DNA from 4 places in the Actinoplanes sp. NPDC049802 genome. Region 4 is predicted to be linked to each of the others. Evidence: riboswitches for the same ligand, from Rfam matches in the RefSeq annotation. Region 4 holds a riboswitch; each other region holds the start of a gene.
What was found. Region 4 has a riboswitch for cyclic di-AMP ahead of AB0I88_RS07590 (hypothetical protein). Riboswitches for the same ligand answer to the same signal wherever they lie in the genome.

Region 1: linked by a shared signal. The riboswitch ahead of AB0I88_RS32830 (C40 family peptidase) and the one ahead of AB0I88_RS07590 (hypothetical protein) in region 4 are both predicted to bind cyclic di-AMP.
Region 2: linked by a shared signal. The riboswitch ahead of AB0I88_RS14620 (NlpC/P60 family protein) and the one ahead of AB0I88_RS07590 (hypothetical protein) in region 4 are both predicted to bind cyclic di-AMP.
Region 3: linked by a shared signal. The riboswitch ahead of AB0I88_RS22330 (C40 family peptidase) and the one ahead of AB0I88_RS07590 (hypothetical protein) in region 4 are both predicted to bind cyclic di-AMP.

Annotation. Positions count from the first base shown of each region.
Region 1 covers NZ_JBFAMR010000070.1:5,893-13,556, reverse strand. The annotation lists gene AB0I88_RS32835 (heavy metal translocating P-type ATPase) at 1-607, shown strand, start outside; gene AB0I88_RS32830 (C40 family peptidase) at 701-1,273, opposite strand; cyclic di-AMP (ydaO/yuaA leader) riboswitch at 1,280-1,468, opposite strand; gene AB0I88_RS32825 (flagellar M-ring protein FliF C-terminal domain-containing protein) at 2,059-3,072, shown strand; gene AB0I88_RS32820 (metal-sensitive transcriptional regulator) at 3,088-3,387, opposite strand; gene AB0I88_RS32815 (hypothetical protein) at 3,509-3,913, shown strand; gene AB0I88_RS32810 (alpha/beta hydrolase) at 4,160-4,876, shown strand; gene AB0I88_RS32805 (heavy-metal-associated domain-containing protein) at 5,004-5,282, opposite strand; gene AB0I88_RS32800 (metal-sensitive transcriptional regulator) at 5,332-5,616, opposite strand; gene AB0I88_RS32795 (MFS transporter) at 5,795-7,222, shown strand; gene AB0I88_RS32790 (hypothetical protein) at 7,330-7,664, shown strand, end outside.
Region 2 covers NZ_JBFAMR010000017.1:24,748-32,411, reverse strand. The annotation lists gene aroA (3-phosphoshikimate 1-carboxyvinyltransferase) at 1-581, shown strand, start outside; gene AB0I88_RS14635 (VTT domain-containing protein) at 1,498-2,238, opposite strand; gene AB0I88_RS14630 (glutamine amidotransferase) at 2,289-3,002, opposite strand; gene AB0I88_RS14625 (MurT ligase domain-containing protein) at 2,992-4,212, opposite strand; cyclic di-AMP (ydaO/yuaA leader) riboswitch at 4,654-4,788, shown strand; gene AB0I88_RS14620 (NlpC/P60 family protein) at 4,936-5,607, shown strand; gene mraZ (division/cell wall cluster transcriptional repressor MraZ) at 6,051-6,482, shown strand; gene rsmH (16S rRNA (cytosine(1402)-N(4))-methyltransferase RsmH) at 6,716-7,664, shown strand, end outside.
Region 3 covers NZ_JBFAMR010000031.1:88,424-96,087, reverse strand. The annotation lists gene AB0I88_RS22340 (response regulator transcription factor) at 1-583, opposite strand, end outside; gene AB0I88_RS22335 (F510_1955 family glycosylhydrolase) at 637-1,551, opposite strand; gene AB0I88_RS22330 (C40 family peptidase) at 1,730-2,293, opposite strand; cyclic di-AMP (ydaO/yuaA leader) riboswitch at 2,300-2,477, opposite strand; gene AB0I88_RS22325 (cellulose-binding domain-containing protein) at 2,907-3,413, opposite strand; gene AB0I88_RS22320 (endo-1,4-beta-xylanase) at 3,403-4,890, opposite strand; gene AB0I88_RS22315 (DUF4142 domain-containing protein) at 5,228-5,731, shown strand; gene AB0I88_RS22310 (GNAT family N-acetyltransferase) at 5,828-6,244, shown strand; gene AB0I88_RS22305 (DUF4287 domain-containing protein) at 6,754-7,041, opposite strand; gene AB0I88_RS22300 (hypothetical protein) at 7,253-7,664, shown strand, end outside.
Region 4 covers NZ_JBFAMR010000007.1:141,278-148,941, reverse strand. The annotation lists gene pnuC (nicotinamide riboside transporter PnuC) at 1-562, opposite strand, end outside; gene AB0I88_RS07610 (Atu4866 domain-containing protein) at 604-966, opposite strand; gene AB0I88_RS07605 (TetR/AcrR family transcriptional regulator) at 1,085-1,684, opposite strand; gene AB0I88_RS07600 (ABC transporter permease) at 1,872-2,771, shown strand; gene AB0I88_RS07595 (ABC transporter ATP-binding protein) at 2,764-3,534, shown strand; gene AB0I88_RS07590 (hypothetical protein) at 3,556-4,587, opposite strand; cyclic di-AMP (ydaO/yuaA leader) riboswitch at 4,586-4,723, opposite strand; cyclic di-AMP (ydaO/yuaA leader) riboswitch at 4,931-5,063, shown strand; gene AB0I88_RS07585 (hypothetical protein) at 5,068-6,084, shown strand; gene AB0I88_RS07580 (glycoside hydrolase family 65 protein) at 6,140-7,664, opposite strand, start outside.

The sequences.
Region 1 (7,664 bases), on a different contig from region 4:
CGCCGGGCAGACCGCCGTGGTCGCGGGCTGGGACGGTCAGGCCCGCGGCGTGCTCGCTGTCGCCGACACGGTCAAGCCGACCAGCCGCGCCGCCGTGGCCCAGTTGCGGGCGCTGGGCCTGTCGCCGGTGCTGCTCACCGGGGACAACGAGACCGTCGCCCGGGCGGTGGCGGCGCAGGTCGGCATCGACGAGGTGATCGCTGAGGTGCTGCCTGCCGACAAGGTCGATGTGGTCAAGCGGCTGCAGGAGCAGGGCAAGGTCGTGGCGATGGTCGGTGACGGCGTCAACGACGCGGCCGCTCTGGCTCAGGCCGATCTGGGGCTGGCGATGGGCACCGGCACCGACGCCGCGATCGAGGCGTCCGACCTGACGCTGGTTCGCGGTGACCTGATGGCCGCCGCTGACGCGATCCGCCTGTCGCGGCGCACCCTGCGCATCATCAAGAGCAACCTGTTCTGGGCCTTCGCCTACAACGTGGCGGCTCTGCCGCTGGCCGCGGCCGGCCTGCTCAACCCGATGATCGCCGGAGCGGCGATGGCGTTCAGTTCGGTGTTCGTCGTCGCCAACAGCCTTAGGTTGCGCCGCTTCACCAGCATCACGAAGTAGGACGTACGACAGCGCCGCCTGCACCCCCGCCAAGGACGGGTGCCGGCGGCGCTGTTCGATGCCCGAGCAAGACGCACGCGGGCATGCGCGTGGTCAGACCAGGCGCCGGACCACGTGGTTCTTGCTCCAGATCTTCTGCTTGGTGACCGTCTTGCCGGTTCGCGGCGCGGCCCACATCTTGCCGCCACCGGCGTAGATGCCGGCGTGCGTGCCCTTCGTGCCCTTACGGATGACGATCAGGTCACCGGGGCGGGCCTGGGACTTGGCGACGGCCTTGCCGTACCGCTGCTGCAGGTGGGCCTTGTGCGGCAGCTTCTTGCCCGCCGCCTTCTTGTACACGTACATCGTGTAGCCCGAGCAGTCGAACCGCTTGGGGCCGGACGCACCGAACTTGTACTTCTTGCCCTTGTGCTTCGCCGCTTCGGTCAGGACCCGGTTCGCGGCCGCCTTGGACTTGGCGGCCTGGGACGCCGCCGCCTTGACGGTGATGCCGGTCTGGCTGAACGCCACGCTGGTCTGCGAGGACACCTGTGTGGTGGCGACCGTCGCGGCGGAGGCGGACTGCGGTGTGCCGAGCCCGCCGGTCAGGAGACCGAGACCCACGGACAGGGCGATAGCGCCGACTCCCAGGGTACGGGCGGGCCGGCTCAGGGTGCTTACGCGCACGGTGAAGGAATCCCTCCGGCACGCCTGCGAGGTTAGCTGTCGGATTCGGGCGCGAAGGTTGCCCGGCCGCACGCTGGCGGCTTCACCCCAAGGTCCTCATGTCCCGGTCGCCGCAGTGCGGCGTGCCGGTCGAGGACCGCTCGTGGTTCCCCCGTCCCTGCCCCCGATTGCCTCATGACTCGTCATGCGGGTTGTGCCGACGGACCGGGGCAGGGCTCGGCGTGGTCCAGGTCGGCACGACCGGCGAGCCTGTGCCCGCCGCCCCTCCTTGATAGCCCAGTCGGCGCCGATCCCGGCTCCCGGAGATGATTACACTCAGTGATTGGCGTGCCGAGACGTGTCCGATTTGGAAGACCGGTGCGAGGTTTGTCGACACGGGCTGCTCATACATGATGGACCCAGGGTGGTTTTGATCTGTGAAAGGGAACACTCGATCTCGTACGTGGTAGCTGTGGGTGGCCCCGGCATTGTTCCCCGGTTTGTCGCGCCCGAGGCGACTGCCGGTCGGTTGATCGTGGCCGACCGTCCGACGCTCGTCGCCCGAACCGACGGCTATCCCTGAATTTGGGGGTCACCGGGTGGGCGCCCGGATGGTGTCCGTTGCGGCGACGACCGCACCGGAAGGCGGGCCCTGCAGCGATGCAACCGAGCCGCAACCACCAGACCTTTCAACCGGCCGTGCCGTCGAGCGATGAGGCAGACCCGATCAACCGCATCGTCCGACGATGGAGTCGGCACTAATCAGGGCGGCCATCGGCGTTCGAGAATCTGCGAGGAGGCAAGATGTGAACAACATCTTCGTCCTGTCTGCCCTGGGCGCGGACACCTCGCCCAGCGGCGGGCGTGCCGGGAGGCTGATCACCGCGCTCGTGGCGCTGGCCCTGGCCGGGGGCTTGAGTCTCGCTGCCGCGCCCGCGCACGCGGCAGCCCCGTCGGCGCAGCAGCAGGCGATCGCGGGCGGCTACACCGTTTCGCCGGCCGCCGGCAGCGGCTTCATCCGAGCGGCGCTCGGCGCCGATGCCACCACCGCGGCCTTCCAGGACCGTCTGGACCGCGCTTTGCAGCACATGCTGGACACCGTGCTCGGCCCCGGCCGTTCGACGGTCACCACCAACGTCGAACTCGACCTCGACCAGGTCGTGACCTCCCGCACCACCTACCAGCAGGATCCGTCCGCCGGTGCCCTGTCCGAACGGATCAGCGAGCGCTCCTACATCGGCGACAACGGCGGCACCCGGTACGACAGCAGCAGCGCGTCGCGCGTCAACGCCCTCGACGAACTGCACGAGACCCGCCGTGAAGCCCCCGGCGACATCATCAGACTGAGCGTCGCCGTCCTCGTCGATGAAGCCGCCGCGGCGAACCTCGACCTGGCTCAGGTCCGTGAACTCGTCGCCGTAGCCGCCGGTGTTGGTGCCGGCCGCGGCGACCGGGTGACGGTCGCCGCCATGCCCATGCGCACCGCTACAGCCACTCCCACCGACAACGCCGTCGCGCAGCCCGGCACCGCATCCCCTGCCGCGCTACGGACGGCACTCATCGCCGCGGTTCTGATCCTGTTGACCTGTGCCGCGCTGCTGGCCGTCGGCAAGCAACGGCGCCGGGCCGCGGCGGCCTCGGCGGCAGCCGACCGGCGAGAGCTGCTCCGGGCCCAACTGCACGTCCAGCGCACTCCGGTCCCGGCTGCGGCAATCGCTACTGCCTTCGACGAGGACAGGCGACAGCAACGGGCGGTCGGGTCGGTCGACCCGGCGCAGGCCGCGCAGCAGCTGCGAGAATGGATCGGCCCCGGCCGGTAGGAACGGGCGGCCGACTCAGGACTTCACGAGGCGGGCGATCGCCGCGCTCGCCTCCTTGATCTTCGCGTCCACGTCGCCCTCCGCCGCGGCGTGGACCACGCAGTGCTTCAGGTGGTCCTCGAGCAGGCCGACGGCTACCGCGTGCAAGGCGCTCTTGGCGGCCGAGATCTGGGTCAGGATGTCGATGCAGTAGGTGTCCTCGTCGACCATCCGCTGCAATCCGCGGATCTGCCCCTCGACCCGCTTCAGCCGGGCCATCAGCGCCTGTTTCTCCGCCGAATACCCGTGCGGCCCGGCCGGTTTCGCCTCACTCATTCCGTGCAAGATACCCGGCACCGGTATCAGCCTGTCTCGGCTGCGGACCCGTCCCGGCAGTCGCCGCGCCCGCTGGAGTGACCCGGCGGCCACCGAGCCGTCGATGTCGTAGCCTGGCCCGGTGACCGGACCGTGCCAGCCGACAGCCCCGTGGCTGCTGCGCTGGCTGCTGATCGTGGTCACCCTTGCCGGTGTCGGGCTCGTGCAAAGCACACACTGCGCCGACGGACCGATCGGCGCGCACTACGTGGGACACGCGCCTGCCGCCGAACACCATCACGACGTTTCGGATCACGGCGTGGCGGCGATCGGGCAGCACGTCCCGGAAGGCCGGACGGCAGACACTACAGCCGGGCACTGCGAGGTCAGCGCTCCCGTCGCCGAACCCGCCGTGCGAGCCGGCACCGTCGCGCTTCCGGCGCTGACCGCCTGTGCCGACAACAGCGCAGCCGGCACGACGATGCCACCAATGGCGTCCCGGGCACCTGCTGTCGCCCTGACCCAACTCGGTGTAAGCCGCATATAGGACACCGCGCACGCATACGCATCCCGATATCGCCGGATGCGTGCTCGTGCCTGCCCGGCGGCCCGGCATACGTGGCCGTCACGCCCCCGCCCGGCGGTGGTGTCCACCTGTTCCCTGCGCGGAAAGCCGAACCCTCGTGAACCTTCACGCCCTCCCCGCTGCCCTGCTCACCCATCAGCGCCAGCGCCAGTCCCAGCGGCATCGCTCGAGCGGCGGCCGCCACCTGCCGGACGCGGGGGCGCTGCCGTGACCGAGACCCTGCCGCCGCTGCGCACCACCCACCTGTTCGACGCCGCCGGGGGACGGTGGTGCTTCGACCTGTGGGACGGGACCGGCCGGCCGGTCGTCTTCATCCCCGCGGTGCTGTTCGACCGGACCTGCTGGTGGCCGACCGCGGCCGACCTGCGCCCGTACGCCACCGTCGTCGCCGTCGACCTGCCCGGGCACGGCGGTTCGCCCGGCCGGGACCGTTACGAACCCGACGATCTCGTCGACGATCTGGCCATGCTCATCGACAGCCTGCAACTGCGGCGCGCCCCGGTGATCGTCGGGCACGGCGCGTCAGCGACGCTGGCGGCCCTGTTCGCGGCACGCTACGCCACTCGCGCCGTGGTAGCCGTCGACCCGATCCCCGCCACGGGCCTGTGCGCCGACGTCGACACCTATCTGCGCGGCCTGCGGCTCACCGAGATCCCCGGGCAATATCGCGGCCTCGTGCGAACCTCGCATGACCCGCGCCTTTTGGCCGCCTATGCGACCGGTCTGCGGCACCGGCGCCCGGCGACCGCCACGATCGGCGTCACCCCTACCCGGCTCGCCGTGTACAGCCGGCCACCGTCCGAGCCCGAGACGGATCCGCAAGCCGCCGACACGTGGCGACAGGAGGTCTACGACGTTCCGGGCAGATTCGCCTCCCTCGCCGCAGGCCGCAGGTTCATCACCGACCTGCGGGCACTGCTGTGACGCGGCACTGGGGGCATGTCGAGCTGGTCGCCCGCGCGCAGCGCCGCTGATCGGCGGAAATGAGGACGTCCCTTGGCGGGAGAGCGGACGGCGTGCCCTCCCGCCAAGGCCGTACTGACGCCTTCGGTCAGCGCACCAGCTGATAGCCGGCTGCGGCGACGGCCGCAGCCACGCTGTCATCGTCGAGCGTCTCGGCGCTGGTCACCGTGACCGTGCCGGTGGCGACGTCGACGCTGACGTCACGCACGCCGGGAACATCGGTGAGTTGCTTACTGACCCGGCCGGCGCAGCCGCCGCAGGTCATCCCGGCGACCTGATACACCGTTCGGGTGCCGTCCGGCGTCGTCGCCGGCTCGGTGACCGGGGTCGTGGTGGCGCAGGCGCAGGCGGTGTCGCTGCCGCACATCGGCTTCTCCTTGCTGTCGTATGACCGGTTACTGAGCTGGGGGAGCAGGTCACGCCCGCACGAGGCGGGCGATGGCGTCGGAGGCTTCCTTCAGCTTCGCGTCGGCGTCCGGCCCGCCGTCGCGGGCCGCGTCGACGACGCAGTGCGCGAGGTGGTCGTCGAGCAGCCCGAGCGCCACGGTCTGCAGTGCCTTGGTCGCCGCGGACACCTGCGTGAGGATGTCGATGCAGTACGTCTCGTCGTCGACCATGCGCTGCAGGCCACGGATCTGGCCCTCGATCCGGCGCAGCCGCTTCAGGTAGTCGTCCTTGTCCGTGATGTAGCCGTGAGCCATGACCCAGCTCCCTCCAACCGTCGCTACCGTACCCCCCTAGGGTATCTCGGTAAAGCGGCACGTCCAACGCTGTGACGCGGAAGTCAATCGACGCACCCCCTTGACCACCTATACCCCCGGGGGGTAACAATGACGCCGTAAAGCAGATACCCCCCGGGGGTACCAAGGAGGTTCGGTCGTGTCCCGCAATCCGCGCCGGTGGTGGGCCCTCGCGCTCATCGCCCTCGCCCAATTCATGGTCATCATGGACACCTCGATCATCGGTGTCGCCCTGCCGAAGATGCAGAACGACCTCGGCTTCACCCCGAGTAATCTGTCCTGGGTCTTCAACGCCTACGTCGTCGCCTTCGGTGGCCTGCTGCTGCTCGGCGGCCGCCTGTCCGACCTGTACGGCGCCCGCCGCATCTTCGCCACCGGCTGGGCCGTCCTGCTCGCCGGGTCCGCTGCCGCCGGGCTGGCCGGCACCGTCGAACTCGAGCTCGCCGCCCGCGCCGTCCAGGGCGCCGGTTCCGCCCTGATCGCCCCGTCCGCGCTAACCCTGCTGATGATGCTTTTCGGTAACCGGCCTGCCGAGCTCACCAAGGCCCTCGCCCTGTACGGGGCGGCAGCACCGGCAGGCGGCACCGCAGGGGTGTTCCTCGGCGGCGTCATCACCGAGTACGTCGCCTGGCCGTGGGTGTTCTACCTCAACATCCCGATCGCCGTGCTCGCTCTGATCGCCACCCCGGCGCTCATGCCCGCGGGCGGCAACCGCCCCGGCAGCCTCGACCTGGCTGGCGCCCTCACCGTCACCGGCGGCCTGGCCGCCGCCGTCTACGCCATCGTCCGCGCCCCCGAGGCCGGCTGGAACACCGCCTTGACCTGGCTCACCCTCGCCGGTTCTGCCGTCCTGCTCGCCGCGTTCCTGCTCATCCAGGCCCGCCGCCGGCAGCCGCTGATGCGGCTGGGCATCTTCACCAGCCGCAACCTGACGGCGGCGAACCTCGCCCAGCTGCTGCTCGGCGCGGCGTGGATCCCGATGTGGTTCTTCCTCAACCTCTACCTGCAGCAGGTCCTCGGCTTCAGCGCGTTCCCCAGCGGCGCCGCGCTGCTGCCGATGACCGTTCTCATCATGGTCGGCATGATCGTCCTCGCCCCGCGCGTCATCGGACGATTCGGCACGAAGACCACCCTGGTCGCGGGACTCGCGGTGCTGGCCGCCGGTCTGGGCTGGCTCGCACTGATCCGCCCGACCGGCAACTACCTGACCGACGTGCTGCCCGCCTCCCTCGTCGCGGCCCTCGGCATGGCCCTGGCCTTCATCCCATCGCTGGGCACCGCCCTGTCCAGCGCACGCCCCGAGGAAGGCGGTCTCGCCTCCGGCATCGTCAACACCAGCTACCAGATCGGCTCCGCCCTCGGCCTGGCCGCCATGACCGCCCTCGCCGCAGCCAACGGCGCAGACGCCCTCGGCGACCCAGCCGCCCTCACCGACGGCTACTCGGCAGCCCTGCTCGGCGCCGCCGGCATCGCCCTTGCGGCCGCCGTCCTCGCCGCGATCACCCTCACCGGCCGCGACGGCAAGCCCGCCGCCACGCAACCCGAGAACACGCCGGCCACCCGATGACCACCGGGTGCTGTCCCAGCGCTCCGCCGGAGCCCTTCCGGCTCCGGCGGAGCACAGGGCAGACCCCGCCCCCACTCGCTCACCCGCAACGAAAAGAAACGATCGAGATGCCCACACTCCTGAACGACACCAACGCTCACCCTGCCCACGCCACCGCCTCCAGCAGCAGAGCACGACGCGCCGCGCGCGCCGGACTTTGGGCACTACCGGCCTACGGGCTCCTGCTCGGCCTGAGCACCTGGACCCACCAGCCGCCGATAGACGACTTCGACGCCTACGCCCGCTACATCACCACCGACGTCTTCCTGATCAGCCACCTCGGCGCCAGCATCTTCGGCGCAGCCCTGGCCGTCCTCGGCGCCGTCGCGGTCACCGCGTTCCTCGCCCACGGCCGCGCCGCCCGTACCGCCGTCGCCGGACTGGTGCTGACCACGATCACCAA
Region 2 (7,664 bases), on a different contig from region 4:
ACCGCCCCGCCGACTACGCGATCGAACCCGACGCCAGCGCGGCCTCCTACTTCCTGGGGGCGGCGGCGATCACCGGCGGCCGGGTCACCGTCTCCGGCCTGGGCACCGGCAGCCTGCAGGGAGACGTGCGGTTCGCCGACGTCCTGGAGCGGATGGGCGCCACGGTCACCCGTACCGCCGACGCGATGACCGTCCGCGGCGGCGACCGCCTGCGTGGCGTCGACGTCGACATGGCCGACATCTCGGACACCGCGCAGACGCTGGCCGCGGTCGCCGTCTTCGCCGACGGGCCGACCCGGGTCCGTGGCATCGGCTTCATCCGCGGCAAGGAGACCGACCGGGTCGGCGCCGTGGTCACCGAGCTGCGCCGGGCCGGCATCGACGCGGTAGAGGACGACGACGGCTTCACCATCCACCCGGGAACGCCGCGGCCGACCCGGTTCGCGACCTACGACGATCACCGGATGGCGATGAGCCTCTCCCTGCTCGGTCTGCGCGCGCCCGGGATCGAGATCACCGACCCGGGCTGCGTCTCCAAGACCTACCCCGGCTACTTCACCGACCTCGCCACCCTCGCCTGAGGGCACAGCGATCTTCCCGGTACGCGTGACGCCGCCCCGGACATTTCGGACCGTCCCGCTTCGCCGCGCGAGCCCGCTGCCGGCTGCAGCCCGTGCCGCGCCCGCCGGGCCGAGATCGGTGCTCCGGCAGGCCCGGCCGGGCGTCCGGTCACCCGCCTCCCGCCGCTTTCGCTCCATCGGCTGGCTACGACGGTTGTATCTGGCTTCACCAGGACGGCTTGAGCCGGACCCCCTGTCGGTCGGTGACGGCTTGGGCTGGCCCCACTTGGCGATCTCTAGACCGGCTTTCTGTTGACAGCAGGAACATGCTCGGATGAAACGGACAAACTCCATTGGCAAAGGACAGGTGTGCACGGATCACGCCTATATGTGTCCCGGAAACATGACACCCGCAACGGGTGTCATCACACCCACCATGGGTGTCGGGTTCTCAGAGGACACATCGCTCGGGACGCGGGCCCGGTCCGCCGGGCAACACGGCGCCATGACTGATCGGCAGGTCAGCGATGCCGCAAGCTACGGCTTGCTTCTCTGTGCGGCCTTCGTCGGTGTTTCAGCGTCCCTGAGTGGCTGCCGGTGGATGGCGGTGGGGTGAGCGTGACTGGGCAGCACAGCCCGGCGGCCGGGTGAGGGCTCGCGCCGAACTCTGCTGGGCCCGGCGCCACGCCGACAGCCGCCGTTGCGGGTCAGGGCCCGGTGCCCGTACCGGAAAGGAAAGCCGCCGCCGAGGTGGGAAGCTGAATCGGTGATCGTGGCTGCCGCCGGGACGGGAAGCTGGATCGGTGATCGTGGCTGCAGTCGGGACGGGGAGCTGGATCGGTGTTTGTGGGCTGCCGAGATGGACCGGTGGTCGGGGGCGGTGCTGAGGCGGGGAGGCCGGGTCAGGCGGGGGCGGTGCTGAGGCGGGGAGGCCGGGTCAGGCGGGGGTGGGGGTGCGGCGGGCGGTCTGGCGCCAGCGCAGGATGATCGCCGTGGAGAGGACGAAGCTGAACGCCGCCGGGGCCAGAGTGAGGAAGTTCATGTCGCCGGGGGCGACGACCGCGGCGCCGATCACGGCGTAGGTGACCGTGGACGGGATGGCGGCGATCGTGGTGCCGAGCAGGTAGCGCTTGCGGCACACGCTGGTGGTGCCGTAGGCGTAGCCGACCAGGCCGAACGGGGCCAGTGGGAGGAACCGGACCAGCAGCACGGCGGCCAGGCCACGGCGGTTGAGCCAGCCGTCGAGGCGGGCCAGGCGGCTTCCGGCGCGGGCCTGAAGGGCGCCACGGCCGGCCCAGCGGCCCGCGTAGTAGGTGGCGACCGCGGCGATCACCGCGGCGGCCAGGGCGGCCGCCGCGCCGGTCACGGCGCCGAGCAGGGCGCCGCACGACATCGTGATCAGGGTACGGGGAACGAGCACCGACAGGAGCATGCCGCCGAGGACCGCCACCGCGAACACGGCGCTGGGGCCCATGGCGGACAGTGTGTCGGCGATCTCCCGCAGCGGCAGCACGGCGGCGAGGCCGGCGAGGGCGCCGACCCCGGCGCCGAGCAGGGCGAACCGGATCAGACGGCGCTTCCACCCCATCGTGGTGGCGGCGGGAACGACAGCGTGGTCAACGGCCTGAGGGTCCGCGGGGAGTGCAGCGCCCCGCGGGGCGATCAGGTTGTCGGTCATGCAGGCCTACCGCCCCAGGTGTCGTCGTTGCAGGACTCGGTGGTGCCGGTCTATACCGGGCTCGCGGCGGCGAGCCGTTCGTTCCGTAGGCGTTCGCTCCAGGTGTCGTCCAGGGGCGCAAGCCTATCCGCGCCGGTGGCCCATTTCAGGAGCAGATCGGCGAGGGCTGGGTTGCGGGCCAGTGCCGGGCCGTGCGAGTAGGTGCCCAGGATCTTGCCTGCCCAGGCCCCCTCGGTCTGGCCGTCGTTGCCGATGCCGCCGGTCACCCGGGCGAGGGGAGCGGCGTGCGTGCCCAGATGGGTCCGTCCTCCGTGGTTCTCGAAGCCGGTCAGCGGGGGCAGGCCGAGCCGCGGGTCGATGTCACCGCGCAACTCGCCGACCGCGCGGGTCTCGCCCCGGTCGGAGCTGATGTCGAGCAGTCCCAGCCCGGCGCACTTGGCCCCCTTGGCAAAGAACGAGTGACCGAAGAGTTGGTAACCCGCGCAGATGGCGAGGACCGCGGCGCCCCGGGTGACCGCCTGGTGCAGGCCGCCGTCGGCGAGCAGCCGCTGCGCCGCCAGGGCCTGCGGACCGTCCTCGCCGCCACCGATGAGGTAGATGTCTGCGCTGTTCGGCATCCGCTGGTCGGAGCGGACCTCGTAGGTCTCCACCGGGATGCCGCGGTCGGCGGCCCGGCGGGCCAGGATCAGCATGTTGCCCCGGTCACCGTACGTCGACAGCAGATCCGGGTAGATCCACACGATCCGCAAGGCCTCAGTTGACACGGTCCAACTCCGCTCGGATGTCCTGGAACGCCGTGTAGTTGGCGATCACCTCGAGGCGGCCGGGCGGAACGGACCGCAGCGCCTCGTCGAAACTGTTTACGTGCCGGAAGGGCACTTGGTTCACCTGGAGCCGGACGGCCAGGTCGAACGCCCGGTCGCCGGTGATCAGGACCGGCCGGTCGCGCAACGGTGCGAAGTCCACGTCGTAGAGCCACGACGTGTCCAGTCCGTCGGGGTCGCGGGCGTTGATGGAGAGCAGTGTCGGGGCCTGGTCGGCCATGTCGAAGGCCTCCAACCAGCTTGCCGGGTTCTTCGCGAGCAACAAGCGGATGTTGCGACCGTCACGGTCGACCTGGGCGTACCGCCCGGCGATGGACGCCACCCGGGAGAGCCGGGGGAGAGCCTCGATCGGGCGGACCCCGAACTCGCCGGCCACCGCCAGCGCGGTGGCCGCGTTACCGATGTTCACCCGGCCGGGAAGCTGGAGTTTCACCAGGTGCCAGTCACCGCGGGGGTCGATCACTCCCTCGTCCTCGACCACCCAGTGCGGGCGTGGCCGCCGCAGCGGGCAGCCGGTGCACCACCAGTCGCCGCCGGACCGCTCGATCGGGTGGCCGCTCTCCGGGCAGACGAACGAGTCGTCGTGCCAGCGCTGGCCGGCGCTGAACCAGGTGGTCTGCCGGCTGCCGGCCGCGGCCCACACCACCATCGGGTCGTCGGCGTTGGCGACCACCCGGATCTCGGGGTGGCCGGCCAGCGCGGTCTTCCACAGCTGCGCCATCATCGCCACCTCCTTCGCCCGGTCGAGCTGGTCGCGGGAGAGGTTGAGCAGGGCCACCACCTTGGGCCGGGTCTGGTCGATGACCTGGGCCAGGTAGTGCTCGTCCACCTCCAGCACGGCGAACGGGGTGTGCCCCTCCTTGGCCAGTGCCGAGGTGTGGCCGGTCGGCATGTTGGCGCCGAACGAGTTGGTGGCGACCCGGCCGAGCACACCGACCGCGGCCGCGGTGAGCCGGGTGGTGGTGGTCTTGCCGTTGGTGCCGGAGACCAGGGCGACGGCGCGGCCCGCCGCGAGGTGGGCGAGGAGATCAGGGTCGATCTTGAGGCCGATCCAGCCACCGATCACCGAGCCGTCGCCGCGACCGGCGGCCCTGGAGAGCGCGGCCGCGGTCTTCGACACGGAGGTCGCGACCTTGGCGATGAGAGGCATTCCGTCCGTCACGCCAGCGAGGGTACCGGAAGGGAACGTTACGTCGAGTTGCCAGACGGTCAAGATCACGGACTGGCACGTGTTTCGTCGGGTCCGGACGATTCGGGCGTGCTCACGGCAGGGGGACGGACTTTTTCTGTGTTCTGATTCACCCGTAACGATCTACTGATTGTGATTGCGCGATCACTTTGAGCGACGGCATTTGTCTCGGTCAGGTAACAAACTGGACACCTGCCAATGTGCCAATCACGGAGAGTGATCGATCCGGCGCTGACGATCATGGCTGATTTCAGGTAGCAAAGATTCGCCGGCGGCACACCGCCCGCCGGCCGCACCGGATCGGTTCACGCCGAGCCCTGCCCCGGGCCGGACGGTGCGACACCGCAGTCAGCCAGACCACGACAAGGCAATCGGGGGCAGGGACGGGGGACCCATTCGCGGTCTCTCCCCGCGGCGCCCGGCTTCCACGGGCGGCGCATCCGGGGGGACCTTGGGGTGAAGCCGCCCACCCGCGGCCGGGCATGCCTTCCCGCCCGAACCCGACAGCTAACCTCGCAGGCGTGCCGGAGGGATATCTCTACCGTGCACGAACTCAGTTCGCGCCGGCGCCGTCGCACGTCTGTCGGCACCGGTACCGTCGCACTGTCCCTGGGTCTCTGCCTCTGCGCCGGCCAGCTGGTCGCCGCGTCGCCGGCAGCGGCCGCGACAGCCACCGTCAACCCGGTGACCGCGAGTGCGGCAGCCGCGAAAGTCACGCCCCAGATCGCCACGAAGACAAGCACTCGCAGCCTGGCGTGGGGCTCCACCCTCAAGATCACCGCCAAGGTGATCGACCCCTCCACCGGCCAGGTCGCCAAGGGCACGGTCCGTCTCCAAGGCTGGAGCAACGGCGCCTGGCGTACCTGGGACACCGACACCGTCAAGAGCGGCTCGGTCACGCTGACCGCCAAGCCGACGAAGACGGTGTGGGTTCGGACCCTGTTCACCGGGACCGGCTACAACCAGCAGGCCACCACCAAGGTCAAGGTGCAGGTCCGTGCCAGCGGCGCCAAGGTGCTGGCGGAGGCCAAGAAGCACAAGGGTGCGCTCTACCTGTTCGGCGCCGCGGGCCCCAAGCGCTTCGACTGCTCCGGGTTCACCAAGTACGTCTACAAGAAGGCGGCCGGCAAGAGCCTGCCGCACAAGGCGAACTCGCAGCAGAAGTACGGCAAGTCCGTCTCGAAGGGCAACAAGAGGATCGGTGACCTGATCGTCTTCCGCAACGGGTCGTACGGCTACCACGCCGGGATCTACGCCGGAAACGGCTACATCTACGACTCGCCGCACAGTGGTGCCCGGGTCGGCAAGCACAAGATCTGGAACAGCAATTACGTCGTACGGCGTCTCGTCGCCTGACGGCCTTCGCGCAGCGGTCGTGGTTGGTTCCTTCGCGCAGCGGCCGTAGTAAGTAAGGCATAGCGACAGCACACGCCTGTGGGGTGTGGCCCGGTTCGGGTCACACCCCACAGGCGTCTCCGTGTTCCCCCACGTTCCTCCACGGGCGGCCGCCGAAGCCGTCTCCGGGGCGGGTTTTCGCCCTCGGAGGGCTCGATGTCGGAAACCGGACGGGGTTGATCATGCTCCGGCCCTCCACTCCGCTCCACCGCCTGTGAACAGGGAATTCGTCCGCGAAGACGCCTCGCAAGCGATCGCTTTCGGGTTGCAGGTGGAGGGAAGTGGAGTAGAGTGGGGCGCAGTGGCAGGGGCGGAGGGACACAGCCGGACCTGCCGGCCCGAGTTGACAGGCGGCCCACTCTTCCGCGAAGGAGCGGGGCGCCACGGCAAAGGGGTGGGGGCCGATGTTCCTCGGCACACACACTCCGCGCCTGGACGAGAAGGGCCGGCTGATCCTCCCGGCGAAGTTCCGTGATGAGCTGGCGGGAGGTGTCGTGATCACGAAGGGGCAGGAGCGCTGTCTTTACGTGTTCCCGATGCCGGAGTTCCAGCGCATCGCCGGCCAGCTCCGTGAGGCGCCGGTGACGAACAAGGCAGCCCGGGCGTACAGCCGGGTGTTCTTCGCCAGCGCGCACGATGAGGTGCCCGACAGGCAAGGCAGAGTCACGATTCCTGCCCATTTGCGGGAGTATGCCAGTCTTGGTCGCGACCTTGTGGTGATCGGCGCGAGCACCCGGGTCGAGATCTGGGACAAGCAGTCCTGGGACGACTACCTCTCGGCGAGCGAGGAAGAGTTCGCCGGCATCGAGGAGGGGGTGCTGCCCGGCGGACTGTAGGGGTGTGGCACTCGGTGGGCCGCCGGTGCGGCCTGGGACGCCATTCCCGCCGTACTGCGAGATCTCCAGCCGCTCCCGCTCCTGGCGCCTCTTCCCCGGCGCCAGGCGTGTGTTTCCAGCCGGTTCGCCGGCGCGGGGACAGAGCGGATGGGGATCTGGCGGTACGGAGGGCGGCCGGGCCGGACAGCAACAGTGTTTCCTCGCGTGTGCGGGGATTGATCCGGGGGGTCGACATGGGGGAGCCGCGGGGCACGCATGTGCCGGTGCTGCTGGAGCGCTGCCTGGAGCTGCTCGCTCCGGCCCTTCGCCTGCCGGGCGCCGTCCACGTCGACTTCACGCTGGGTCTGGGCGGGCATGCCGAAGCGGTTCTCGAGCGGTTTCCCGATGTGGTCCTCGTCGGACTGGACCGGGACACCGAGGCGCTCGCGCATTCCCGGCATCGCCTGATCCGGTTCGGTGACCGCGCCCGGCTGGTCCACGCCGTCTACGACGAGTTGCCGCGGGTCCTCGCGGAGCTGTCGATTCCGGCGATCCACAGTGGGCTGTTCGATCTCGGGGTGTCCTCGTTGCAGCTGGACGAGGCGGACCGCGGTTTCGCGTATGCGCAGGACGCCCCGTTGGACATGCGGATGGACCAGTCCCGCGGGGTGACCGCCGAGGAGATCGTCAACGAGTACCCGCCGGGTGATCTGGTGCGTGTTCTCCGGCAGTACGGCGAGGAGAAGTTCGCGCCACGGATCGTCTCGTCGATCGTGCGGGAGCGGGCGAAGGGGCGGATCACCTCGACCGCCCGCCTGGCCGAGCTGGTGAAGGACGCCATCCCGGCCGCCGCGCGGCGAACGGGTGGAAATCCGGCAAAAAGGACGTTTCAGGCATTACGCATTGAGGTGAACGGCGAGCTGGAAGTGCTCGAGCGAGCGGTTCCCGCTTCCCTGGACGCGCTGGCGCCTCAGGGGCGCCTTGTGGTGATGAGTTACCAATCGTTGGAGGACAGGATCGTCAAGCGCGAGCTCACCGCGAGGTCGCGCAGCACCGGGCCGGTCGACCTTCCGGTCGAGCTGCCTGGTACCGGTCCCAGTCTGCGGCTGCTGACCCGCGGGTCCGAGCCGCCCAGCGAGGCGGAGGTGGCGGCGAATCCGAGGGCGGCCTCGGTGAAGCTGCGCGCGGTGGAACGGATCGACG
Region 3 (7,664 bases), on a different contig from region 4:
CGTCGCCCACCCAGTCGTCACCCCAGACGGCGTCGATGAGCTGCCGGCGGCTGAACGCCAGCCGCGGCCGGGCCGACAACGCGGCCAGCAGGTCGAACTCGGTACGGGTCAGTGGCACCGGCCGCTCGTCGAGCAGGACTTCGCGGGCGGTGACGTCGATACTCAACGGCCCGAACCGGCGCGGCGGATCCTCGACCACCGCCGCGGTGGAGGTGGTGGCGCGGGGCCGGCGCAACATGACCTGTACGCGGGCGACGAGTTCGCGGGGGCTGAACGGTTTGGTCAGGTAGTCGTCGGCGCCCACCCCGAGGCCGACGAGCTTGTCGACCTCGTCGGCGCGGGCGGTCAGCATGATGACGTAGCAGTCGGTGAAGGTCCGCAGTTGCCGGCACACCTCGAGGCCGTCGAAGCCGGGCAGCCCGATGTCGAGAACCACCACGTCGGGAGGCTGCTCGCGGGCGGCGGCCACGGCCGACGGCCCGTCGTACACGCATCGCACCTGGTGGCCGTCGCGTTGCAGGTAGCTGGCGACGACCTTGGCCAGGCTCTGCTCGTCGTCGACGACCAGGATCTGTGTGCTCACGATCCACCATCCTGCCCCGGCGGCCGGGACCGCGGGCGGCAGCCGGCGCCGGTTCAGCGCGGCGAGTAGTGCGGGACCCAGGTGACGCCGCTGTCACGGCTGGCGAAGATGGTGTCGCCGGTGACCGCCACGTACAGGGCGCCCGCTCCGGCGGTGACCGCATGCGGTTCGCCGGGCACGGTGCCGCGCTGCTGCCAGGTCGTGCCACCGTCGGCCGACTGCCGGACGGCGCCGTCCGGGCCGATGCCCCACAGTCCGGCGGTGGTCCAGGACATCGCGGCGAAGCCGCCGCCACCGGGAACGGGCTGCCAGGTGCGCCCGCCGTCGGTGGAGCGTTGCAGGCCCGCACGGGTGACGGCGAGCACCGTGTCCGCGTCGGTGGGGCTGACCGCGAACGCGCCCATCGCGCCCGCCGACCGGCGGTCCCAGGTCTCCCGGCCGGTGCTGACCATGAACACGCCGTCGGTGGAGTTGTAGCCGTAGACGGCGCCGTGCGCGGCTTGCAGCCCGTGGAAGTCGGCGGCGCCGGCCAGCGAGGTGTTGCGCCACGTCACGCCGCCGTCGGTGGATTCGATCAGGCCGAGGTTCGCCGGGCCGTCGCCGTGTGCGCCGGGATGCCCGGAGGCGAGGAACCGTCCCGGCCCGTCGGTGGTGAACCCCATCAGATCCGGCGTCTCGGCCGACACCCGCACGGCCGTGTTCCGGTCCTGGACGCGGTACAGGCCGACGTGGGTGGCGACGAACAGGGCGCCGGTGTCGTCGACGGCCATGCCGTGCACGTGGCCGAACCCGTCGGCCGTCGGGTGGCTGTCGGGGGCGGAACTGCGTACCGCGTACGCGACCAGGGCCGCTGCCAGCGCCGCGACGACCAGGCCGGCGACGATCGGCCATCGTGCGGCGGCACGCGGTGACGGCGGGCGTGTGGCCTGCCGCGTCGCGGGGCGGGCGGTTGCTGCGTTCTGGCGCATGTGTGGCGGTCCGCTTCTCGATGCCGGCGAAGAACTGACCTGTCCACCGTCGGCGGTCGCCGTCAACGAACGCCCCGGCAAACCATGAAGATTCTCTGAAGATCCGGCGGCCGGCCGTCGCGGACAGCGCCGCCCGCACCCGGCCACGTCGGCGAGTGCGGGCGGCGCCACACCGAGGTCAGACCAGGCGCCGGACCACGTAGTTCCTGCTCCAGATCTTCTGCTTGGAGACGGACTTGCCGGTGCGCGGCGCCGACCACATCTTGCCGCCACCGGCGTAGATGCCGGCGTGGACGCCGCGCGTGCCCTTGCGGATGATGATCAGGTCACCCGGGCGCTTGTTCGACTTGGCCACGGACTTGCCGTACCGCTGCTGCGAGTGTGCCTTGTGCGGCAGCTTCTTGCCGGCCGCCTTCTTGTAGACGTACAGCGTGAAGCCGGAACAGTCGAACCGCTTGGGCCCGGCCGCGCCGAACTTGTACATCTTGCCCTTGTGCCGGGCCGCCTCGGTCACGACCCGGGCGCCGGCCGCCGCCTGTGCCTTGGCGGTGACGGTGGCCGTGCTCACGGTGGTGCCGGCCTGTGGCTTTGCCCAGGTGACGGCGATGGTGGACGTCCGCGGTGCGGCGGAGGCCGACTGCGGTGTGCCCAGCCCTCCGGTGAGAAGGCCGAGACCCACGGACAGGGCTACGGTGCCGGTTCCCAGGGTACGGGCGGGCCGGTCGGAGGTGCTTACGCGCACGGTGAAGGAATCCCTCCGGCACGCCTGCGGGGTTAGCTGTCGGATTCGGGCGCGAAGGATTGCCCGGCCGCACGTCGGCGGCTTCACCCCAAGGCCCTCGTGGTCCGGCCGCCGCGTGCGGCGTGCCGGTCGAGGACCGATATGTGGTTCCCCCGTCCCTGCCCCCGGTTGCCTCATGACTCGTCATGCGGGCGCGTGCCGCCGGACCGGGGCAGGGCTCGGCGTGGTCCGGATCGGCACGACCGGCGGGCTGGTGCCCGCCGCTCCTCCTTGATAGCCCAGCTCGCGACGGTTCCCGACCGCCGCATTCGTCACGCACGGTCGCGACGGCACTGGGTGATGTCCGGTTTGGAAGCTCGGTGCGAGGTTTGTCGACACGGTGCGAACGTGGTTGGTGACCCTCTGGTGGTGTTGATCTGTGAAAGGGAACACGACGAAAGCTGGACGGTCGCTCTGCGTGGCCCCGGCAGTGATCCCCCGGTCCGCGTGCCCGTGCGACCGCCGGTTCGCCGAAAGTGACCGACCGTCCAGCCCGCCCTGCCCGCTACGACGACCCGGCCCGAACCAGCGCCGCTGTCCCGCCCTCGAGGACGGGACAGCGGCGCGGGGTGACTCAGAGGATCGTGCAGGCGCTCCCGTTGACGGTGAAGGCGGCCGGAACCGGGTTGCCGCCGGTCCAGCTGCCGAGGAACCCGAAGGTGGTCGAGCCGCCGGCCGGGACGCCGCCGTTCCAGGACGCGTTCGTGACGGTCACCACGGTGTCCGACTGGGTGTGCGCGCCGCCCCACAGCTGGGTGATCCGTTGACCGCCGGTGTACTGCCAGTGGAGGCTCCAGCCGCTGTACGCGGCCGTACCCGTGTTGCTGATCTTGATCTCGCCCTGGAACCCGCCGGGCCAGCTGCCGGTGACCCGGTAGGTGACGGCACACGACGCCGTGCCGGCAGACGGGCCGGCGCTGGCCGAAGCCGAAGCCGAAACCGAAGCCGACGGCGAGGCCGAGCCCGACGACGTGCTGGGCGACGGCGAGGTCCCGATCTTGCTGGGGTCGGCCACACCCCAGTACGCCGATTTGGCCTGCAACCTGGTGTCGAACAGCAGCGGCGCGTCCTTACGGGTCACCGGGAAGGTGTCCAGCCAGGTGTTTGTCGTCGGCCAGGCCCCACAGCGTCACCGAGGTGATCTCGCCCGGGTACTGGCGGAACAGCGCGAACATGTCCCGGTAGACGTACGCCTGCTTGAGCAGCCGGTCCGCGGGCGGGGTCGTGAAGTTCTCGCTGTTGCCGGTGTAGATGCTGACGTCCATCTCGGTGATCTGCTGGTCCACGCCGAGCGGCACGAACTTGTCCAGTATCGCCTTGGTCTCCGCGACGCTCGGCCAGTTCACGTTGACGTGCATCTGGTGCCCGACGCAGTCGATCGGCACACCCTCCGCCTTCAGCGTGCTGACCAGGTTGAACAGGTGGTCCCGCTTGGCCGTGACGTTGGTGTTGTAGTCGTTGATGCAGAGCACCGCGTGCGGGGCCGCCTCGCGCGCCACCCGGAAGGCGGTGCGGATGTAGTCGAGACCGGTCACGGTGTACCAGCCGCTGCGCCGGTTGCCGTCCGCCTGACCCTCGTCGATCACCTCGTTGACCACGTCCCAGACCCCGATGTCGGTGCCGTAGTGGGCGGCCACGTTGCGGATGTGGTTCTCCAGGCGGGCGAGCAGCAGTTCCTTGTCCTCGGCGGTGGCGGTCATCGGCTGGCCGTCGGCGCCGGTGAACACCCACGCCGGTGTCTGGTTGTGCCAGACCAGCGTGTGCCCGCGAACGGCGAGCCGGTTGGCCTTCGCGAACGTCATCAGCGGGTCCGCCTGGGCGTACGTGAAATTGTTCTCGGACGGCTCGGTGGCGTCCCACTTGAGCGCGTTGCCCGGGGTGACGGTGTCGAAGTGCTTGGTGAGCAGTTGCCCATGTCCGGTCACGGTCTCGGCGCCGGTGATCGCCGCGCCCACCGGGAACTCGGTGACCACGTCCTTCACCGACGGGATGCCGGTCTGGACCGGTAGCGCCGGCACATGACCGGCGGTCACGTCGTCGATGTGGAAGGACCCGGTCGTCGACGCCGTCTCCACATAGACGCGCAGGAGGTCGACGTCGGTCGCCAGTGTGTACCGGCCGGTCAGGTTGACCCACGATCCGCTGGTCACCGCGGTGTTGCCGACGATCTGGTCGTAGGCGGCGACGCCACCGGTGTGGCGTTCCACGCTCAGCCGGGCGTTGTCCGAGCCTTCGGCCATCCGCACCCACACCGAGATGGTGTAGGCGGTGCCCTTCTCGAAGGTGTCCAGCACGTCCAGCGACGGCCCCTGCCAGGCCGCGGTCCGCCCCGAGACGAGCAGGCTGCCGGTGCCGGCGTGCGCCACGGCGGTGCTGTGCGCGACCGTCTCGGCCGACCGGCCGGCCCACCCCTGGGCGGTGCCATCCTCGAAGTCGCTGGTCAGGACGGTGATGAGGGTGGGGTCCTCGGCCGCGTGCGCGGCCACGGTGGCGGTGACGGCGGCTGCCGGAATCGCCACCAGGAGGGCGGCCAGGGCCAGCCGTGGGAGAGCACGCATTCGCGGCTCCTTCGGGGCGTCGTGACGGGGATAGAGCGACATCGTTGCATGGGAGCGCTCCCAATACAACGGCGTCAATTCTCTCATCGGTACGCCGTGCGCCGCCCCCGCCGAACCACCCCGTCCCGCCGTGCCACGCGGCCTCGCTGCGCCGTCCCGGCCGCGACGCGGCCGCCGGGCTGACGCGCGCCGTCACCGGCTGCCCGCTCGGTCGGCGGACCTCTGACCAAGCCGGGGTCGTATCGGGCGCTCACGGTGCCCGCGGGCGGTTGAGCACCTCGGGGCCAGCACCCGGTGAGTACCGAAAATGACGATTTGCCGTAGTTAGGCTGCTGACATGCTGTTGCGACGTATCGCGGCCGCCATCGGCGCCGCCGCTCTCGTAGGGCTGCCGGCGACCGCGGCCCAAGCCGAACCATCCGAGCAGGACACCGCGTTCCTGCGGGCCGCCCACCAGATCCACAACGCCGAGGTCGAACAGGGCCGGATCGCCTGGGTCAAGACCGGCGACGCCGAGGTCAAGAAGCTGGCGGCCACCCTGATGCGGGACCACATCCACCTGAACGCGGCCCTCGCCGAAGCGGCCCGCAAACTGAAGGTCAGGCTGCCCGACACGGCCACCGCCGAACAGACCGCCCTGGCCGGGCGCTACGCGGCCGCGGGGAAGGGGGCCATCGACGACCTCTTCATCGACACGCAGCTGACCGTGAGCCGGGAGACCGGCCGGCTCGTCGCGACCCAGCTGGCCGAGGGTAGCGATCCACTGGTCAGGAGCGTGGCGGAGAAGGCCGCCGCGGTCCTCGCCGAACATCAGCGACTGCTGCGTGCGGCGGCCGCCTGAGCAGCACCCTTGTCAGACTAGAATCCTAGGAAGCCCTGGCGGTGGTGCGAAGGATCGCATCGCCACCAGGGCTTCACCGATAGGAGAGGGGTCGCGGTGATCCGGCAATTCGAGTGGCGTGACTACGACACCGTGACCCGCGTATGGCAGGCCGCCGGCCGGGAGGTCGTCCCGCGTGCCGAACTGGAGGCCAAACTGGGCCGTGACCCCGAACTGTTCCTCGTCGCCGAGACCGGCCGCCGGATCGCCGGAGTGGTGATGGGTGCCTACGACGGCCGTCGTGGCTGGATTCTGCGCCTCGCCGTTCACCCCGACCACCGCCGTCAGGGCATCGCCACCCGCCTCGTCGAGGAGCTGGAGGCCCGGTTCGTTCGCCTCGGCTGCCCGCGGGTCAACCTGCTCGTGCTGCCGGACAACGAGGCCGGGCTGCGGTTCTGGCGGCAACTCGGCTACCTGCCCTGCCCCGACGTGCTGTGCACCAAGCCGATGCGGGGCGCCGTCACCGAGGACTGAGCCCGTTCCGCGTCGAAGCCGCCGCGGCGCCCGAGGCGGTCGACGCCGGCCCGGTCGTGGCCCGACCTGAACAAGACCATCCGGCCCGAACGCGCCCGGGTGCGCCGCACCGACTGACCAGGCCCGAACAGACCCGCGTCCGCTGTCAGCACCAAGGCGAACGTGGGTGCGTTTTCGCTGAGTGACCTGCGTGATGGGGGTCGATGTCGGCCTGTTGCGGTCGCCGATGACCGGTGCCCTGCCCTGCGGCTTGCCGGGTTCTCGGGGGCTCCGTGCCCGCGTGCGGTGCCCCGATACCCGACGGCGGCCCCGGTTCACCACGAGCGGGACTCCCGCGCCCCGCCCGGTGCGCGCGGGGCGCCGCTCCCAGTGAACCGAGGCGACGAGCCTGGAATGCGACGGGCGAGGCGGTTGCCGCCGTGTGCGGGGACGTGGTGGCCGCGGTGAATTGGTGTGGTCCGTGCCATTTGAAAGGTCTTATGGCTCTGACCGTGAGTGAACCGCCGCCGTCAAGCGCCCCGGTTGGCCTTGCCATCGAGCCGCAGCTCGGTGCTGGGGTCGCTGTGCGTGGTGCCGGTGCCGAGGTGCTTGTCACTGATCGTCGTGCCATTTTTGATCACGTGGACGAGGGCCATGGCGTGGCCTCGGCCGAGCGCATAGTCGTGCTTTAGCCATTGGACGATATCGCCCGCTTTGGTATCGGCGCCGTAGCCGCGTGTGTGTGCCTCGGCGACCAGGTCTGCCGGGATCTTGCCGGTCTTGGCCTCGATCGCATCGAGGTATGCCTGGAAGGACATGCTGGGCTCCTGACTGTGGCGGATGTGAGGAACAGGATCGTAACGACGGGGTACGACTCTTTTCGGGTTCGCGTCATGGCGACCGGGGTGTTCCGTGGGAGGCTGCCAGGGTGGCTGAGTGATCTGCGTGATGGGGGCCGATATTTACCTGTTGCGGTGCCGATGACCGGTTGGTATGGGTTAATTGACCGGTTTCGGTAGGGGGTGGCGGGTGGATCGTGAGCAGATCCTGCGGTTGCTCGGTGAGCGGGAAGCGGTGGGCCGGGCCGAGGTGGCCCGACTGGAGGAGGAAGCCGATCGGCTCATGGTGTTGATCGATGACTGCCGGCGGGAGGTCGACCGGCTCGCGGTCGCGCGTGAGGTGTTGTCCGGGCTGGCCGAGGAACTTCCCGGAGCGGTGCCGGTCGGTCATGATCTGCGGCCGGAACCGATCATGATGGATCAGCTTCTGACGATCCTGGCGGAGGCGGGCCGGCCGGTGCGGTGCAAGGACGTGGTGGCAGCGCTGGGTGAGGACCCGGGGGTGACGCGGCGGGTGGAGCGGGCCTGTGGCCGATTGAAGAAGCTGGCGGTGCAGGGCCGGGTGGCGAGACCGAGCCGGGCCTGTTCACTCTCGCTGATGA
Region 4 (7,664 bases):
AGAGGATCAGGAAGGCCACGTACAGGATCGCGGTGAGCCACAGGTCCTTGTAGCCGTAGAGCGGGATGTAGATCAGGTCGGCGACGATCCAGATCCACCAGCTCTCCACCAGCTTGCGGGTCTGGCCGTAGGTGGCGAGCAGCGACAGTGCCGTGGTGAGCGCGTCGGCCAGCGGGACCGTGGAGCCGGTGAGCCGGTCCAGGAAGAGCCAGAGGGCGGCGGTGAGCAGCGTCCCGGCCACGGCCAGCCCGATCCACTCGGAACGGGTGGTGGAGCGGACCTCCAGGGCGGTCCGGTCCTGGCCGCCGTAGAGCCAGGCCCACCAGCCGTAGAAGCCGAGGACCACGTAGACGATCTGCAGGCCGGCGTCGGCGTACAGGCCCGCCGACCAGAAGACGACCATCAGCAGCAGGACGTTGAGGATGCCGAGCGGCCAGTTGAGGATGTGCCGCCGGACCAGCAGGCCGACATTCACCAGCCCGGTCAGGAAACCGAGCACCTCGGCCCAGGACGTCGGGACGCCGAACGCCACCAGCGCCGGGCTGTTCAACCATTCGATCATGGCGAACAGCATCACTCCCGGGCAGCCGGAAGGGAAACCGGTCAGCCGGCCGGGCGCAGGCGGTGGCCGGCCATCTCCAGCTCGCCCTCGTACACGGTGACCGCCGTCTGCAGCCCGGTGTCGTCCCGGAGCAGCAACGACTCGCCGTCGATCCGGTAGGTGCCGCGGACCGGCCGGCGCCGGCCGGTCACCTCACCGGCGTACGTGCCGTCGGCGCGCAGGCGCAACCGGACCCCGCCGTCGGTGCTGCGCCAGGCGCCCGCCACTGAGGCGCTGGTCACCACCGGGCGCCGGGGCACACCGGATCTGGCTTGCGGGTTCGCCGAGCCGCCCATCGCGATGGCGAGCAGCGAGACGGCGTCGAGGACGGTGAAGTCGACGGGTGCGTCACAGGGAGAGGTCATGTCGCCGGCTCCGGAGGGGTCTGGTCGGGGTCAGCCTCTCCGGTCGGCACTCACGGCCCGCGTCGCTGGGTTCGCTGAGTTGCGATGGGGAGCGATCCGGTGTGCGCCCGGTTGCCGGTCAGCCGGTGGCGCGCAGCGCGGCGGTCACCGCCGTCGTGAACTTCTCCAGGTAGTCCTCGCCGATCGGCTGCCGGGCCACGGCCAGCCGCCAGTAGAGCGGCCCCAGGATCATGTCCACCGCCATCTCCGGGTCGGTGCCCTCGGGCAGCTCGCCGCGGGTCACCGCCTGCCCGATCAGTTTCTCGCCGACGGCCTGCTGGTGGGTCCGGAGGGCCCGTTGCAGGGTCTCGGCGATCTGCGGGTTGCGGGCCGCCTCGGCCATCAGGTCGGGGATGATCTGGGACGCGATCCGGTGCTGGAGCGCCGTGCTCACGATCATCAGGAGGAGCTGGAGGTCTCCGGAGAAACTTCCGGTGTCGGGAAGTGGAACCTTCCGCTCCGCGACATCCGAGACTATCTCCATTACCATCTCGAGTTTGTTGCTCCATCGACGGTAGATCGCCGTCTTGCCGACTCCGGCACGGCGGGCCACCGCTTCGATGGAGAGACGGCCGTAACCGACCTCTGCCAGCTCACTCATGACGGCCTTACGGATCGCCACGGTGATGTCGCCTCGGAGCACCGCCGCTCCGGCTGGTGCGCGCTTGTTTGTCGCCACACGGTCACTATAACGCTACGACGTAACGGTTGCGTTCCGCCGATTGGTCAGCTACCGTCACAGCCACGTCGATACGAACCCGTTCCATCGGCTGCCGCGGGCGCCTGTCATGCTGCATGCTGTGACCTCGCACCAGGCATCGGATCCCGCTACGCCGTACGGGCCGACCAGATCGGAGCACCACCCCATGCCAGAGACGGCGGTCGCCGAGACCGACGCCGGCCTCTCCCTCAAGGAGCTGGCCCGGCGCAACGGACTGAGCGCGTCCGGTCGGCTTCCGAGCCTTCCGGAGTACACCCGGCAGCTATGGGCGTACCGGCACTTCATCCGGGCGCACTCCAGCGCGAAGATGACTTCCGCACTGGGCAATACCAAGCTCGGCGCGGTGTGGCAGGTTCTCACCCCGGTCATCAACGCGGCGGTCTACTACGTCATCTTCGGCGTGATCCTCCAGGCTCACGGCGACATGGACAACTTCATCGCGTACCTCTGCGTCGGGGTTTTCACCTTCCAGTTCACCCAGTCGGTGGTGCAGAGCGGGACGAACGCGATCACCAGCAACCTGGGCCTGATCCGCGCGCTGCACTTCCCCCGCGCGAGCCTGCCGCTCTCGGCCGCCCTGGTGGAGATCCGGAACTTCATGGTCGCCCTGGTCGTCCTGTCCGGCATCGTCCTGGTCACCCGTGAGCCGATCACCGCAGAGTGGCTGATCGTGCCGGTGGTGCTGGTGCTCCATTCGTTCTTCAACGTCGGCCTGGGCCTCTTCATGGCCCGCTACGGCTCCAAGGTGCGCGACGTCAAGCAGCTGATCCCGTTCATCATGCGGTTCTGGCTGTACGGCTCGGCCGTGCTCTACCCGGTCACCAGGTTCGAGAATGCCGGCCTGTCCGGCTGGCAGCTGCAGGTGGTCGAGGCCAATCCGCTGCTGGTCTACATCGAACTGATGCGCCACGCGCTCCTCGAGGGTGCCCCGCGGGCCAACACGCCCACCGTACTGTGGATCGAGGCCGTGGCCTGGAGCCTGGCCGTCGGCATCGGCGGTTTCGTCTATTTCTGGCGCGGAGAGAAGGGCTACGGCCGTGGCTGACAACGAGCGCATCCCCACCGTCATCGCCGACCAGGCCCACATCATCTACCGCGTCCACCAGGCGGGCGGGGGGAGTTCCAGCCCGCTGGCCAGCTTCAAGCGCCTGGCCACCCGGACCAAGAGCGCGAACATCCGTGAGGTGCACGCGGTCAAGGGCGTCAGCTTCGTCGCCTACAAGGGCGAGGCGATCGGCCTGATCGGCACCAACGGCTCGGGCAAGTCGACCCTGCTGCGCGCGGTGGCCGGCCTGCTCCCGGTCTCCCGGGGCGCGATCTACGCGGCCGGCCAGCCGTCCCTGCTGGGTGTGAACGCGGCCCTGATGAACGATCTGCCCGGTGACCGCAACGTCGAGCTGGGCTGCCTCGCGATGGGCATGTCGCCGGCCGAGGTGAAGGCGAAGAAGAACGGCATCATCGAGTTCTCCGGCATCAACGACAAGGGCGACTTCTCGTCGTTGCCGATGCGGACGTACTCCTCGGGCATGTCGGCCCGGCTGCGTTTCTCGATCGCGGCGGCCAAGCAGCACGACGTGCTCCTGATCGACGAGGCGCTGGCCACCGGTGACGCCAAGTTCCGCAAGCGCAGCGAGGCCCGGGTCCGGGAGCTGCGTGCGCAGGCCGGCACGGTGTTCCTGGTGAGCCACAGCGAGCAGTCGATCCGGGACACCTGCGAGCGCTGCATCTGGCTGGAGGCCGGCGAGATCCGCGCCGACGGGCCGACCAACGAGGTGATGAAGGAGTACGAGGCCTTCGCCCGCAGGTAGGCCCCGCACTCCCCCGGTGGTTCAGTTGACCGACAGATGCACGTGGTTGGTGTGGTCGCTGGACGGGTCGCCACCCGCCCCGCTGTACGACTTCCAGCCACTGCTCGGCAACCAGATCCGGCGATACCAGATCACGTACAACACGTCCAGGTCGTCCGCGTTGTTGATGAAGTAGTTCGCCAGGTTGTCGCCGTACGTCTTGTCGCCGCCGGTGGCGTCCCCGCCGAAGGTGCCCTTCGCCGAGGAGAAGTCACAGGCCCGGCCCTTGGGGTGCTCGCCGCTGTTCTGCGTACGCCAGCACTTGGTGTACCGGGTGAAGCCGTCCGCCCGGGCCTGCTTGTAGGCGTGCAGCAGGGTCGCGGTGACGCAGCCGCCGGTGCCGGTCGGGTCGTCCAGGTTGCAGCTCGATCCGCTGGGCCCGGGGTCCGCGTCGGCGCTGCTGCCGCCGTCAGAGGAGGACGACGCGGCCGCGCCCTGGTTCGCCGCCTTGAGCGCGGCCTCGGCCTGGGCCTTCTGCTTCGCCATCACGGTGACCTGCTTCTGCTGGTCCTTGATGGCGATGTCGAGGGCGTCCTTGGCCTTCTGCTGGTTCTCCCGGGTGGTCTTCAGGTTCTCGATCGCCCGGTTCTGGTCGGCCGCCACGATGGCCAGCGTCTCGGCCCGGCCCAGGAAGCCGTCGGCCGAGTCGGCCCCGAGCACGGCGGTCATCGGCCCGGCCCGGCCCGAGGTGTACGCCTGCGTGGCGATCAGGTCGAGCTTGTCCTGCTGCGGACCGAGCTCGGCGTCCAGCCGTTTGAGTTCAGCGGTCAGCTTGACCTGCTGTTCCTTGGAGGCCTTCAGCTTCTTCTTGGCCTCCACGAAACCGCTGGAGGCCTTCTCGAGTCGTTCGATGAGGGACTTGGAGCCGCCCTCACCGTCGTCCCCGGAGTCTCCGGGGGCGGCGAACGGCCGGGGGGCCGCGGTGGCCGGCGATGCGACGGCCAGTCCGCACGCGGTGACGAGCAGCGCCAGCAACGCCGCTAATCGCCGCGCAGTGTTCTGCTGCACAGGCATTTCCTTCCGTCGGCCGCCGGCCGGGTTAGCTGACGGGTTCGGGACGAAGGAAATCCCTACCGCTAGTAGCGGATTCACCCCGAGGAGAATATGGTTCCCCGGCTCGCCATTGACGGCGATTAGGCGGCGGCCCCCGCACGGGAACCGAACCGACCATACCCACTCGATCGACAGATCGACAGTTCTCGTACGCCCCGCAATTACGCCACCACGCCAGGTGATTGCAATTACGGAATGTGTTTGACCGGTAACGCTTTTAGCGGTTCCTGAGGTCTGATCCGGAGCGATATCTCGGGTAAACTTGCCGCCGGTCCTGCCAGGACGGCACCGCCCCCGAGTTGCCGGCAGGCCGCCGCCCAATCGTCGCGAGACGAGCCGGGGAACCAGGTCACTGGGGTGTATCCGCATTTGCGGTAGGGATCGCTTCCGTCCCGAACCCGTCAGCTAACTCGGTCGGCGGTGACACGGAAGGAACTGTTGATGGCAGTAAGTCCCCGCCGGTGGCTGATACTTGCCCTGGCGCCGCTGGTCAGCGCCCTGATGTTCATGGCGCCCGCGACTCCGGCCGCGGCCGAGCCAGGCGGCTCCTCGTCCTCCGCCCAGGAGGAGGAAGAGGACGCAACTCTCAACGACGTGATCGAGTCGACCAACCGGCGCTACGCCTCCGCCAAGTCCGCCGTGGCGCAGTCCACCAAGGCACAGGCCAAGCTGGCCACTCAGATCAAGGCGGCGGAGAAGCGGCGGGATCAGCTGATCCCCGAGGTGGACCAGATCGCCAAACAGCAGTACATGACCGGAAACCTGAGCGCGATGGGCTTCCTGCTCAGGTCGAGCGACTCCGGTGACTTCCTGAGCAAGGCGGTCTCCCTCGAGGAGATCAACAGGCTGCACGACGCCAAGCTGCGCGAGCTGAACGCGGCGATCGCCGAGATCTCCGACAGCAAGGCGAAACTGGACGCCGAGGTCAAGGCCCAGCAGCAGAACGCCGCCGTGATGAAGAAGCAGAAGGACGCCGCCGACAAGGCGTTCCGGCTGGTCGGCGGCAAGTCCGTGACCAAGGGCTTCGTGGTGGCCGACTCTCCGGAGGCCGCCCCCGCCCCACGGAACTCGTCCGGCGGTTTCTCCCCCGAGGGCTGCACCGAGGACGACCCGACCACCGGCGGCTGTGTGACCAAGCGCACGCTGCACATGTACAAGCAGACCAAGAAGGCCGGCTTCAACATGTTCGTCGGCTGCTACCGCTCCGGCGGGCCGTACGAACACCCCAAGGGCCGGGCATGTGACTGGTCGCTGCAGAAGAGCGGATTCTCGGTCTACGACACCGACAGGGAATTCAAGTACGGCAACGACCTGATGGCGTTCCTGGTCCGTAACGCCGACGAGCTCGGCATCTACTACGTGATCTGGAACAAGATGATCTGGTTCCCGGCCTCGGGCTGGAAGGAATACCACGGGGTCAGTGCCCACACCGACCACGTACACGTCTCGATGCTCTGACCGACGTCACGAAAACGGCCCCCAACCCGATCGGGTTGGGGGCCGTTTTCGCTGATCAGTGCACCGATCGGCGGACCGGGGCGCGACCGTGCGGCTGGGCCGGCGCCGGGCCGGGCGGCACCGCGGCCGGGATCGGCATGGTCACCGGCCGCACCTGGGTCACCTCGGTCTCCTTGCCGTGGTGGACCAGGGTGAGCCGCGCCTGACCGCCGCCGTTGCGCAGCGAGTAGGTGACCTCGTCGGAGGTCACGTTCACCCGCAGCCGCAGGCCCCGCCAGAGCAGCGAGAACTCCAGGTTGTTGATCCGGCTGGGCAGCCGCGGCGCGAAGCTCAGCTGGCCGTTGAAGTCACGCATGCCACCGAGGCCGGCGACCAGCGCGATCCAGGACCCGGCCAGCGACGCCACGTGCACGCCGTCCCGCGCGTTGCGGTGCAGGTCGTGCAGGTCCATCAGGGCGGCCTCGCCCAGGTAGTCGTGGGCCAGTTCGAGGTGCCCGGTCTCGGCCGCCATGACGGCCTGGATGCAGGCCGACAGCGACGAGTCCCGCACCGTACGCGCGTCGTAGTAGGCGAAGTTGCGCGCCTTCTCCTCCGGTGTGAACGCGTCGCCCCGGATGTACATCGCCATCACCAGGTCGGCCTGCTTGACCACCTGCTTGCGGTACAGGTCGAAGTACGGGTAGTTGAGCAGCAGCGGGTAGCCCTCCGGCGGGGTGCCCTCGAAGTCCCACTCCTGCAGCCGCGTGAAGCCCTCGCACTGCTGGTGGACGCCCAGCTCCTTGTCGTACGGAACGTGCACGGCCGCCGCCGCGTCCCGCCAGGAGGCCGCCTCCTCGTCGTCCACCCCGAAACGCCGGGCCAGGTCCGGGTGCCGCTTGCAGGCGTCGACGGCGGCCATCAGGTTCTGCTGCGCCATCAGGTTGGTGTAGATGTTGTCGTTCACCACGGCGGTGTACTCGTCCGGCCCGGTGACGCCGTCGATGTGGAACCGCCCGTGCCGGTCGTGGTGCCCCAGCGACCGCCACAGCCGCGCGGTCTCCACCAGCAGCTCCAGGCCGACCTCACGCTCGAAGTCGAAGTCACCGGTGGCCTGCACGTACCGGCGGACCGCGTCGGCGATGTCGGCGGCGATGTGGAAGCCCGCGGTGCCGGCCGGCCAGTAGCCCGAGCACTCCTGGCCGCGGATCGTACGCCACGGGAAGGCCGCGCCCGAAAGGCCCAGGGTCTGCGCCCGCTCCCGGGCCAGGTCCAGCGTCGAGTGCCGCCAGCGCAGCACGTCGGCCGCGGCGGACGGCTGGGTGTACGTCAGCGCCGGCAACACGAACGTCTCGGAGTCCCAGAAGGTGTGGCCGTCGTAGCCGGGTCCGGTCAGGCCCTTGGAGCCGATCGGCCGCTGCTCCGCCCGGGCACCGGCCTGCAACGTGTGGAAGAGGCCGAACCGGACCGCCTGCTGCACCTCCGGGTCGCCCTCGACCTTGACGTCCGAGTGGTCCCAGAACGCGTCCAGATAGTCCTGCTGCTGCTGCACCAGGCCCTCCCAGCCGTCCAGCCGGGCACTGGCCAGAGCGGCGCCCACCTGG